2 regions of the Sporosarcina saromensis genome follow, and region 2 is predicted to be linked to the other one. Evidence: riboswitches for the same ligand, from Rfam matches in the RefSeq annotation. Region 2 holds a riboswitch; the other holds the start of a gene.
The links. A riboswitch is a leader RNA that binds a small molecule or an ion and turns the genes downstream of it on or off. The one in region 2 is predicted to bind thiamine pyrophosphate.
Positions count from the first base shown of each region.

Region 1: linked by a shared signal. The riboswitch ahead of thiM (hydroxyethylthiazole kinase) and the one ahead of ACVHUV_RS08210 (3-oxoacyl-ACP reductase) in region 2 are both predicted to bind thiamine pyrophosphate.

Region 1 is NZ_CM142738.1:936,361-942,279, reverse strand. It holds gene wrbA (NAD(P)H:quinone oxidoreductase) at 199-804, opposite strand; gene ACVHUV_RS04575 (alpha/beta hydrolase) at 822-1,424, opposite strand; gene ACVHUV_RS04570 (DUF3238 domain-containing protein) at 1,657-2,853, opposite strand; TPP riboswitch at 3,102-3,320, shown strand; gene thiM (hydroxyethylthiazole kinase) at 3,398-4,156, shown strand; gene thiD (bifunctional hydroxymethylpyrimidine kinase/phosphomethylpyrimidine kinase) at 4,153-4,983, shown strand; gene thiE (thiamine phosphate synthase) at 5,009-5,629, shown strand; gene thiW (energy coupling factor transporter S component ThiW) at 5,626-5,919, shown strand, end outside.
Region 2 is NZ_CM142738.1:1,648,279-1,654,197, forward strand. It holds gene ACVHUV_RS08195 (hypothetical protein) at 1-1,131, shown strand, start outside; gene ACVHUV_RS08200 (hypothetical protein) at 1,474-1,686, opposite strand; gene ACVHUV_RS08205 (hypothetical protein) at 2,688-2,837, shown strand; TPP riboswitch at 3,268-3,368, shown strand; gene ACVHUV_RS08210 (3-oxoacyl-ACP reductase) at 3,503-4,255, shown strand; gene ACVHUV_RS08215 (LLM class flavin-dependent oxidoreductase) at 4,274-5,590, shown strand.

The DNA of each region.
Region 1 (5,919 bases), 710 kb from region 2:
CGACCTACACGATGCGGGTCATGTAGTAGTCGTGACAAGACATTCCGAATTCAGATCGCCTTCCACCTCGCAAGCGTTTTCAAGCCAAGCTAAGACGTGTGCCAATTTCTCAAAAATCACATCAAAAAAAGTGTAGACAAAGTAAAATCGACTTTGTCTACACTCAGAGCCATCCATAAAGGAGTGGCTTTTCTTCTATTACATTTCTAAATGCTTCAACGCTTCGGCTACTTTCACCGTACGTTTTGCCTGATGCTTTACTGCTGCTTCCACGTCTTCGATCATTTTGCCATCTTGACCGACTGTTACGCTCGTGCCATATGGGTTTCCACCCGCACCGAATGTGACTGGATCCGTATAACCCGGAGCCGCAACAATTGCACCCCAGTGATACATCGTCGTATACAACGAGAGGATTGTTGCTTCTTGGCCACCATGTGGATTTTGCGCGGAAGACATTGCACTGACCGCTTTATTGGCAAGCTTACCTTTCGCCCATAGGCCACCTGTCGTATCCAAGAAATTCTTCATTTGGCCGGGCATATTGCCGAAACGCGTCGGTACACTGAAGATGATCGCATCTGCCCATTCGAGGTCTTCCGGCTTCACCTCAGGCACATCTTTCGTCGCTTCCACATGTGCTTTCCATGCCGGATTTGAATCGATTGCGGCTTGAGGAGCTGTTTCTGCAGCTTTTAACACGCGTACTTCGGAACCCATTTCCTTCGCTGCTTCTGCTGCCCATTGTGCCAACTGATAATTCGTACCACCTGAACTGTAGTAAACAATCGCTGTGTTCGTCATGAGTAAAACCCCTTTTCTTATTGTAGAAATTCTTTATACCAACTTGCTGCTTCCTGCACTTCTGATTGCGTTAACGCATGGCCGTTCATTTCCCAATGGACTTCTGTACGTGCACCTGCATTTGTTAGAAGCGACAACAAATCCAACGTTTCTTTCGCCGGACAAATCGGATCATTTTTCCCTGCGGCAATGAACACCGGAACTTTGCTGAGATCCGGTAATTCAATCCCTCGCCTTGGTACCATCGGATGATGCAAGATTGCTCCTTTTAATGAATCAGCATAGTGGAATAGTAAGCTCCCTGCAATATTCGCACCATTTGAATAGCCGACAGCTACGACTTCTGATCGATCAAACCCGTATTTCTCAGCTGCTTCATCCAAAAACGCATGTAATTCATTCGTTCTGAACACTAAATCTTCTTCGTCAAAAACGCCTTCTGCCAGTCTTCTGAAAAAACGCGGCATACCATTTTCCAATACATTACCTCGGACACTTAAAACCGAAGCATCCGGGTCTATCAATGTTGCTAACGGTAACAGATCTTGTTCGTTACCACCTGTTCCGTGCAATAGCAACAATGTCCGTTTAGATGTTCCTTGTTCAAAGACGTGCTTCATCATGCTCCCCCCTTTCGATTTACTTCTCGTACATGAAACGGTATGATCTACGCTTCCAATTGGTCGAGGAACTGCTCATAGTGAGCTATCCACTGCAAAATTCAGCCTAGTAGCATTCGTTTCTTGTTAGTACCGCTTACCATTATCTCGAATTAAGATATCTTGAATTAAAGATAAATGTACCAAAGATATTCTAAGTTGTCAAAAATGTTGATTGATTTCAGCAGAATGATTACTCAAAGTTTGAACAACGCCAATAGTGATAGGCAATTGCATCCGACATGAAGGCAAGTCCTCTACTTTCAACTTGTAACACTGGCTTCCAAGCTTCCCCTCTCCCCTTCATCAAGTAAATTTCATGATGGGGTGCTGGGTCAAAATAGCCGCACATATCGAACGTTCCATGCCGTTTAAACACTGCAGACACTTCATAGTCAATGAGTGGCGCTGTTGTCAATGGATTGCCTACTGCATGTTCGAGAAGAAATCCGGATTCTCCTTTTTTGTGATCTTTGCGTTGCAGCGTAATCCCGTCTGAAGAAGCTCGTGCTTTTTCCCGGAAGTTTTTTAAATGGTCATATGCAATTGACGGACCTACCTCTTTTGTAAACGTCAGCGGTTCACCTTTTTCATCGTACGCGAGCTCAATATCGACACGCGTACGAAAACCATCGCCATTCGGATCAAAGTCACGGGCGTCTCCTTTGAAATAATGATTGGGTGACAACAAATTTGGATTCCGTACCCATTCCTCTGCAAGAAACGTTGTATAACGTAATTTCCATCGATCTATAGGATGCAACGTCTTTTCCCTTTCATTCACTGGCTGTAAAAGCTCTCGCGGCTTGCCGATCCACTTGACGGTCGAAAATGTTTCAATAGCAGCTTCCTTACGTGATGAATTGGGATGCAGCGAACCAAACACATTAGACAAAACCGATTTAACGGATGTCAAACGCTCCTCTGATTTTTCAAGCGGACGTCTTGCTCGAATCATATAGTCGTATGATTCGTCCATGTCAATATCCCGGTCGATGTACCAATTTGTGTTGACCATCTTTACAAATTTTCCATTCCGATAAATGCCGTATTCTTCTATGTCCTTCATACCTTCCCATGACAAGGCGATTTGCGTTTTCGCTACGATTGTCGTCATGACAAGAGATTGCAAGGGATTCTCGACGTTCTTTTCTTCAGCAAAAGCAGACGTTTGCAATGCAATGACATCGACGACTTGATTATCCTCAACACGTTCTACCATGTAATGATAGAATTTACCATGTTTGAAATCCCCGTCTTGAAATTCCGGCACGGTTCCTTCATAGACATGTTCACCATCTTTATACACGTTGTAAAAACCTCCGACATCATTCCATGTGAATGAAATCAAATCATGTTCATGCTTTACAGACTGTATTTCAAATAACATGTTTGCGCCTCCCTTTACCTCTATTTTGGGGAACTTTCAACATCGCTAAACATAACGTACCAATCAATTGAACAGCTTATGCGAAAGTGAACGATCTATCCATTAACGATTGTGCGTCCCAGTCACTATCCGCGTACATGGCGTATGCTTATATGCATCAACATGCTTGAATGTACCCATTACTATTTCCTTGCCCTTCTTGCGAATCTGCGAAACTATGTTATAGTAATTTTGAAAACAAATCGTAAAATTGCCACTAGGGGTGCCTTATGCACGTGTGTAAATTTGCAAAACACTCGTACCGATTTCATGTTCACTATGCGTATATCATGGTGAAACATTAAAAATCGGACAGAGCTGATAGCAAATGAAACATGCAATGCGCTAGGCTGAGACGTGTATGAATACGCGGACCCTTTGAACCTGATCTGGTTGATACCAGCGGAGGGAAGTGGGTGCGCAACTTCTATCCATTGAATTTGCAAGCCGCTTCTTGACGCCCTGTCAGGAGCGGCTTTTTTGCATATATGGAGGCATGTTGACGATGTATTTACAAAAACTACGAGATGAAAAACCGTTGATTCATTGCATTACGAATATTGTTGTTGCGAATTTCCAAGCGAATGGCTTGCTTGCACTAGGAGCTTCCCCTGTCATGGCGGATGCGGTTGAAGAAGCAGCGGATATGGCGGCTGTTTCATCAGCTGTCGTATTGAATATCGGTACGCTTAAAGCGGTCAGTGTCGAGGCGATGTGCCTTGCTGGGGAGCGTGCGGCGGCTAATGGCATTCCGGTCATCCTCGATCCAGTCGGTGCTGGAGCGACCTCATTCCGAAAAGCCGCTGTCCTATCGATTTTAGAGAAAGTTCCTGTGTCCCTTATTCGTTGCAACGCTGGGGAACTTGCAGCAATTGCAGGAATTGATTGGCAAGCAAAAGGGGTTGATGCAGGAGATGGAGAGGCAGATTTGGAACAGCTCGCGCTTGAAGTGGCGACGCGATACAGCTGTCTTGTTGCAGTGACCGGTGTTGAGGATCTTGTTACAGACGGCAAAAGGGTCGTGCGAATTGCTGGGGGCCATTCACTTATGACACGTGTCACAGGCGTAGGTTGCCTGTTAAGTGCGGTCGTTGCTGCATTTGTTGCAGTGGCAGACGATCACAAGTTGGAAGCAGCGGAAAACGCTTTGGCTATTTATAAAAGAGCAGGTGAACAGGCAGCGGCACTATCTACTGGACCAGGAGACTTTGCTGTGAATTTATTGAACGCACTTTATGCAATAACAGAGGAGGATTTGAGATGACTTCAGTAGCTTTGACAATTGCAGGTTCAGATAGTGGCGGGGGGGCTGGTATACAGGCAGATTTGAAGACGTTCCAAGAGCTTGGTGTATTCGGGACGTCCGCGTTAACGGCTGTTACTGCACAAAATACGTTAGGCGTACACGGTGTCTACCCGATTGAGGCGGCAGGTGTAACTGCTCAAATACAAGCTGTGTTGGACGATTTTTCAGTAGGAGCCGTGAAGACAGGGATGCTATTTTCAGCAGACATTATTGAGGCGGTAGCAGTTTCATTAAGGCACAATGGCTGCCCACCCCTCGTGATTGATCCAGTGATGATCGCAAAAGGTGGCGCATCTTTACTTAAAGATGAAGCCGTTACTGCTTTGAAAGCACATTTACTTCCTCTTGCTACTCTCGTCACGCCGAATATTCCGGAAGCGGAAGTGCTTGCGGATATGACGATTCAGTCGACAGCTGATTACGAAGAAGCAGCGAACCGGATTCTTAGTTCAGGGGCAAAAGCGGTCATTTTAAAAGGCGGACATAGCAATGATGCGCAGTTTGCGGAAGACTTTTTCTTCGGGGCAGACGGCTATTCATTCACGTTAAAATCAGAACGGATTGCTACAAAAGATACGCATGGTACGGGTTGCACGTTTTCTGCCGCAATTACTGCATTCATTGCGCAAGGAAAAAGTTTGCAGGAAGCAGTGCGTGAAGCGAAGGTATTTATTCAAGCGGCCATATCGGATGGCTTACAATTAGGCGGAGGTCACGGGCCAACGAATCACTGGGCATATAATCGATTGAAGCAGGATGCAAAGGAGGTTGTCATAATTGAATAAAGAGCAACTGGCACTTTATTTCATAATGGGTTCGACGAATACAGGAACGCAGGACCCTCTACATGTGCTCGAGTGCGCTTTGCGTGGCGGCATTACTTGCTTTCAGTTACGAGAAAAAGGGCCGGGTGCGAAAAGAGGCGAAGCATTGCTGGAATTTGCTCGACAATGCCAAGAGTTGTGCAAGGAATATAGTGTTCCGTTCATCGTGAACGATGATGTGGACCTTGCTTTAGCACTTGATGCAGACGGGGTACATGTTGGGCAAGAAGATGAACAGGCAGCGATTGTTCGCAAACGGCTTGGCATTGGGAAAATACTTGGCGTGTCTGCACATACGTCGGATGAAGTGCTAGCCGCAATTGAAGCGGGTGCTGATTACATCGGAATGGGCCCTGTCTACACGACCACTTCAAAACCGGACGCAAAACCGGTAGCTGGCACGCAGTTCATTCAGACGACAAGGTCTGTTTACCCTGATTTACCGATTGTCGGCATCGGCGGCATTACTGTCGATAATTTTGCACCTGTGTTTGCTGCGGGCGCAAACGGGGTTTCGGTCATTTCATCAATTGCTGGAGCAACGGATGTCTATGCGGCGACTAAAGCGTTTGCTGAATCTATAGAGAAAGAAGGGGTTCCTTTATGAACACGCGAAAAATGGTTATCATGACGATGTTTGTTGCGATAGCAGTTGCCGGCTCGACATTCGTTTCATTCCCCGCAGGCATAGCACGCGCGTATCCAGTCCAGCATGCGGTGAACGTAGTTGCAGCCATTCTGTTAGGTCCAATTCCCGCAGTTGTTATTGCATTTTTGACGGGACTTATTCGAGTATTGACTGGCACAGGGTCATTACTCGCATTCCCCGGTGGCATGATCGGTGCGTTATTGGCAGGTCTATTTTATAAACAGTTTGGTAAAGCGTGGCTCGCTGGG
Region 2 (5,919 bases):
TTTTCAGGCTATATCCCTTATCAAATTGCAGTCAATTCGACGGGGACGAACGAAAATTTTGTGTTTATCGATTCAAGTGAATTGAGTATTTATAAGGGAATCTTGAAACTTTCCAATGAGATTGGTAAAATTCCGCAACGGATTAGCGTAGATATGGTTTCATCGTTTCATTTTGATGAAGAATTTACCCAGTTGGAAAAGGACCTGGGGAAGGCATTTATTAAGAAATTCGATGTCGAGATTGAGGCGGAGGAATTGTTAGATTTTCATTACGGGTTATGGAAGCGGAATGAAATAGAAGTGGCGTTAACATGCTATCCGACTGTCTATGAAAGTTTGCGGGAAGCAGGTGTACCGGCATATTGGCTATCACCTTCACGCAATGAGATCTACCAGACTATCCGGATGTTCTTTGAAAAGATTAAAACATCATACTACAAAGACACACAAATCAGTGTCAAAATGATTGAAATCGTGAAGTATGGTGTAATAAAGGAAAAAATGAAGGAATCCTATCAACTGGAATACTTGGAGTTGCATTTAAAGAAAACACTTATACAGCTGTGTGAAACATTAGATGGTTTGCTTATTGAACAAGGAAATGGGCGGTATGTGATCTTTAGTACAAGAGGAGCAGTGGAGCGGAAAATCGGGACATTGAAGGAAAAAGTGGATCATCTATCACTTGAAGCGGACTCGACTGTTGCTGTCGGAATTGGCTTTGGTCAAACCGTCTTTACGGCCGAGGTAAATGCAAACCGTGCCGTTCGGGAGTCGAAGGAAAAAGGGAAGCAGGAAATTATCATTATTCAAGAAGATGGCACGATGATTGATGCAGCGGGGAAGGATGAACAGCTTGTCTATTCTTACCGTACGGACGATAATGAATTCGTGAAGAAACTACAAGAAGGAAAAATCAGCGTTAAGACATTTAAACGAATTGAATCGCTTATTCGGAAAATGGATTGGGCCCATTTCACAACGAAGGATCTGGCGATCCACTTGAACATGAGTGAGCGGAATGCCCAGCGGATCGTTTCCGATTTATGCAAAGTGGATTTAGCTGTATGCGTTGGGGAAGAATCACATTATTCGCGGGGAAGACCGGTGAAAGTGTACCAGTTGACATAATAAACGGCACAACATCCTAACATTTTGCGTAGAAATTGGTCATTTTTTTCACACTTAAAACAGGTGCCTGTGTAAGGCTGAATTCAGTTAATTCACTACAATTTCATATACATAAAATCTGGATGTTGTAGGTATCACGTTTCTTATGATTGCTTGTATAACCATTCAAATTGCTTGAATTAACGTGATTGTTTCTGGCACAGGCACCGTCAAAATTCAAAAAAATCATTCCATCAAAATTGCCGAGGCTGCGTATTTTACAGTATGAGAGTCACGATGGTATCCCGATAGGGCGGGATAGGACACACACACGAAAAATCAATGCGGCGTCTTTGGACCCATTCATTCGGTTTTCGGATCGAAGAGCAGCAAGCTGCCGAACAGACCGACGCCGAAAGTCACCATCCCGCCACAGATAAAGCCGAATCCGACCATCGTTGTTATGCTGGATATAGTGAAACCGCTTTCGAATACACCTAACGAAAAGATGATAAAGCCCAGAACAAGTTCGAGTGTTGCTAGTCGTTTCATAAAATATAGGAAATTAATTTGCATCATGATTCCTCCTTACTCGTTCACCGTTTTGACATATTTTCAGTATACGCGTGAGATGATTGTCTTGTAAATGTATTTTGATAATTTTTTAAAAACCGGTGCCTGTGCATGGTTGAATTTAGTTAATTCACTACAATTGTATATATATATAACTTCGGAATGTCTTCGTTGGTTGTTTCTTTGTATACTTATTAAAATTGGTTGAATTAACATGAATGTTTCTTGCACAGCGTTTAATGTGAAATAAGTCAAGTGCCATGTTGTTGCTATTTTTACGCACGCAAAACCAAGCTTCAGAATGGTATTTTTTTGAAACTCAACAATCACAGAACACTCTATAAGGGCATCTTTCCTTAGCGGGAAAGGTCTTACATTTTCATTCCACAGGGATACATCCTATTAAATCCAAACTCTGTTCTTTCACGTTTTATCCGTATTTGTGGAACAAGACCTAAAACAGGTGCCTGTGCAAGGTTGAATTCAGTTAATTCACTACAATTGCATATACATAAAATCTGGATGTTGTATGTATCACGTTTCTTATGATTGCTTGTATAACCATTCAAATTACTTGAATTAACGTGATTGTTTCTGGCACAGGCACCGTCAAAAGTATTAGTATTAAAGTATAAGGCAGTGGTGGCGGGAAAAGTACTCTATAAATGAGAATCAGATGATGGTATACTATAAGTAGAGAATAAGATGTGAATCAAATTAATCCGATAGAGAGCGCGTATAGGAGAAGGGCAGCCACTGCTGCTCTTCTTTTTTCGGCCAACTTTGTTCTTAAAAACGGGTACCTGTGTCAGGTTAAATTTAGTTAATTCATGACAATTGTGTATACAAGAATGTCGTGGTTGTAGTGTTTATTAGTAAAGTTCCTACACCTGCAATCAGTACGCGAATAAAGGTAAATGGTATACTACATTTAAATAATGCGCATTCTATTTGATGAATAGATTCTCTTTTAAAGTCGTGAAAAAAAAAAGTAGGTGAACAAAGTGGGAAAATATCAATTGGATTATAAAGGTCAATCGGCTGTGACTAAATATCATGAAAAAAACAAGCCTGTTAAGTTTGATAAAAAGCAGCATCTTGAAAAGTTACGTACAGAGTATTTGAATAAAAAGCAAAAACAAACAGATCAATAATTGGAGCGAAAGAGGCTGGGACATAACATAAAAAAACTGCATTATGGCTAATTCGCCTTTTAATGCAGTTTTTAATATTTTTCCAGTGTTTCTTTTCAAATTCTTTAGTGAGTCGGAGCGGAAAAAGGCCGACTCCTGCGGGATTGTAGCGCGAATGTTGAGACCCCGCAGGCAGCGCAGCGGACGAGGAGGCTCAAGCGCGCCCCGCGGAAAGCGTGCCTTTTGGAGCGCAGAGGAACGGTCTATTTAGAGTTTTGTCCCAGCGTCTTTATTTGAGCTCCTTTATTGAATGACCGTTTGGAAGGACAACATGTTAGGTAATAAATGGTCCGGTTGTAATCAATCATACAGTATGATATGGTTTAGGGTGAAAACCAATAAGAATAGTAGAAATGGCAGCAATCGTTATACAAAACCTTAAAAACTTAATAGGATGCACTAGGGGTGTTATTTAACTGAGATGAGTAGAAACTCAAACCCTTTGAACCTGATCTAGTTGATGCTAGCGTAGGAAAGTGTGAACATTCATACATATGAAGAGGGATGACTCTGTCTTTTTCTTAGTGTGTCATATTTGTTTTACGCAACTTTCCTTTTGGAAGGTTGCGTATTTTTTTTTGCTGCCATTTGCCTATTCAACTATTACATGTTTAGGAGCTGTTGAAATGACAAAGGTCGTGTTGGTAACAGGAAGTAGTCAAGGATTAGGGGCAACGATCGCAAGGACATTGGCAAGCCAAGGATTTCGGGTCGTCATTAATTACAATAAAAGCAAAGAGGCAGCCGACAAGATGGCTTTTGAGATTGGAAAAGATCATGCGATTGCGATTCAAGCGGATGTCACCAATCGTGCAGAAGTAGAGCGCATGGTGGAAAAGGCAACGGCATACTTCGGGCAAATTGATGTGGTCGTCAATAATGCATTAATCGATTTCAAATTTGATCCAGTCAAGCAGAAGCCGTTTAGTGAACTATCTTGGGAAGATTATCAGGGACAGTTGGATGGGACGTTAAAAGCAGCATTTAACGTCATTCAAAGTGTCATTCCTCAATTTATTGAACGACAAAATGGAAGTATTATCAATATCGGAACGAATCTGTTTCAGAATCCTGTCGTTCCTTATCATGAATACACGACAGCGAAAGCCGGATTGATCGGTTTTACACGCAATATCGCTGCCGAGTTAGGGGCATACGGTATAAAAGCGAATGTCGTTTCAGGGGGCTTATTGAAAACAACGAATGCGAGTGCTGTTACAACGCCGGAAGTATTTGAATTAATTGCGAACGCTACGCCGTTGAAAAAAGTGACAACCCCTCAAGACGTTGCAAATATGGTCGCTTTTTTGTCTTCAGACCATGCGAGCGGCATTACAGGGCAGAATTATACCGTCGATGGCGGCTTAACAATGAATTGACAAATGGGGGTGTGGAGAGTGACTGAACAAAAAGGGAAACAATTGAACTTAGGTGTTTTGCTGTATGGGTGCGGGCACCACCAAGCTGCTTGGCTCATGCCTGACTCAAGTGTTGAACGCATTGGTGAGATTTCCTATTATCAAGACTTGGCCAAGTTGGCGGAAAGGGGCTTGCTTGACGTCGTATTCTTTGCGGATAATCAATCTTTTGCAGGAAAGAGTTCCAGTGAATTGCCGGCATTTTGGTTTGATCCGCTCATCAATTTAACAGCCATCTCCCAAGTGACAGACCATGTCGGGTTAGTTCCGACGATTTCAAGCACTTTTTCCAATCCGTTTACAGCTTCCCGCCAGCTTTTGAGTTTAGACCATATTACTAAAGGTCGTGTAGGTTGGAATCTTGTTACGTCAATGACTGATGTTGAGGCGCAAAATCATAACATGGATCAACTGCCCTCGCATGATGAACGGTATGAAAAGGCAGATGAATTTGCTGTGTTAATGAATAAATTATTTCTTTCATGGGACAGTGAAGCATTTTTGCATCAACGTGAAGAGAAAAAGTTGATCAATCCTGCAAATATCTCGCCATTCCATCATGAAGGCACCTATTTTAAAGTGTGTGGACCGTCCACTACGCCGAAAAGCCCTCAAGGTAAACCGGTGGCGATGCAGGCAGGGGCGTCCAAACAAGGCATTGCATTAGCCGCAAAACATGCTGATGCCGTTTACTCAGTGTCATGGAATCTTAAGCAAGCCAAAAGATTTCGGGACAAATTAAATGAGCAAGTGAAACAAAGCGGGAACAACAGACATATTAAAGTGTTTCCGGGCTTAGTCACCTATGTGGGGGAGAGCCGTGAAGAGGCTTTTGCCAAGAAAGCCGCAATAGATGTGAAACTTCCTATTGAAACAGCTTTAAAACAGCTGAGCATGTTTATCCGGCAAGACTGTTCCGATTGGGCATTGGATGAAAAGGTTCCTCCATTGCCGCCTGTCGAAGAATTTACTGGGCCAGTCGGCCGGTACGAGACGATACTGGAAATTATTCATGATACAAACCCGACAGTAAGGGAGCTGTTGGGGTATCTGAATGCTGGTGGGGGACATTTCACGCTCATCGGCACACCGGAAGAGATTGTCGATCAGATGGAGCTTTGGTTTAAAGAAGGGGTGGCGGATGGATTTAATCTTATGCCGCCGACATTGCCCGGTAGTTTAGAAGACTTTGTTGAATTAATTGTGCCGGAGTTGCAAAAGAGAGGTATTTACAAAAACGATTATGAAGGTCATACGTTACGTGAATATTTAGGGCTTGAAAACAGGTGCTTGTGATAGCGTGAATTCAGTCAATTCACTACGATTGCGTAAATGTAAATTCAGAATATTGTAGGTGTACTGTATGTTATGCTTGCTTGTATACCCATTCAAAGTGCTTGTCTCTGTCACAAGCACCGTCAAAATTGGAGGAATGCAACACATTTTAGTCTCTTTTGTCAGTTTCCTTGAGGAAATCATTGCATCCCCTTGTTAACCCATAATCACGCCCGTCGTGTCCGTTTTTGCTTCCATCAATACGAGATGATGGATGGCTTCTTTCATTATAATAAGTCTCCAGGACATCTCGGTGCTTATTGCCGTGTGTCAATAAAATGGAGAGCTGT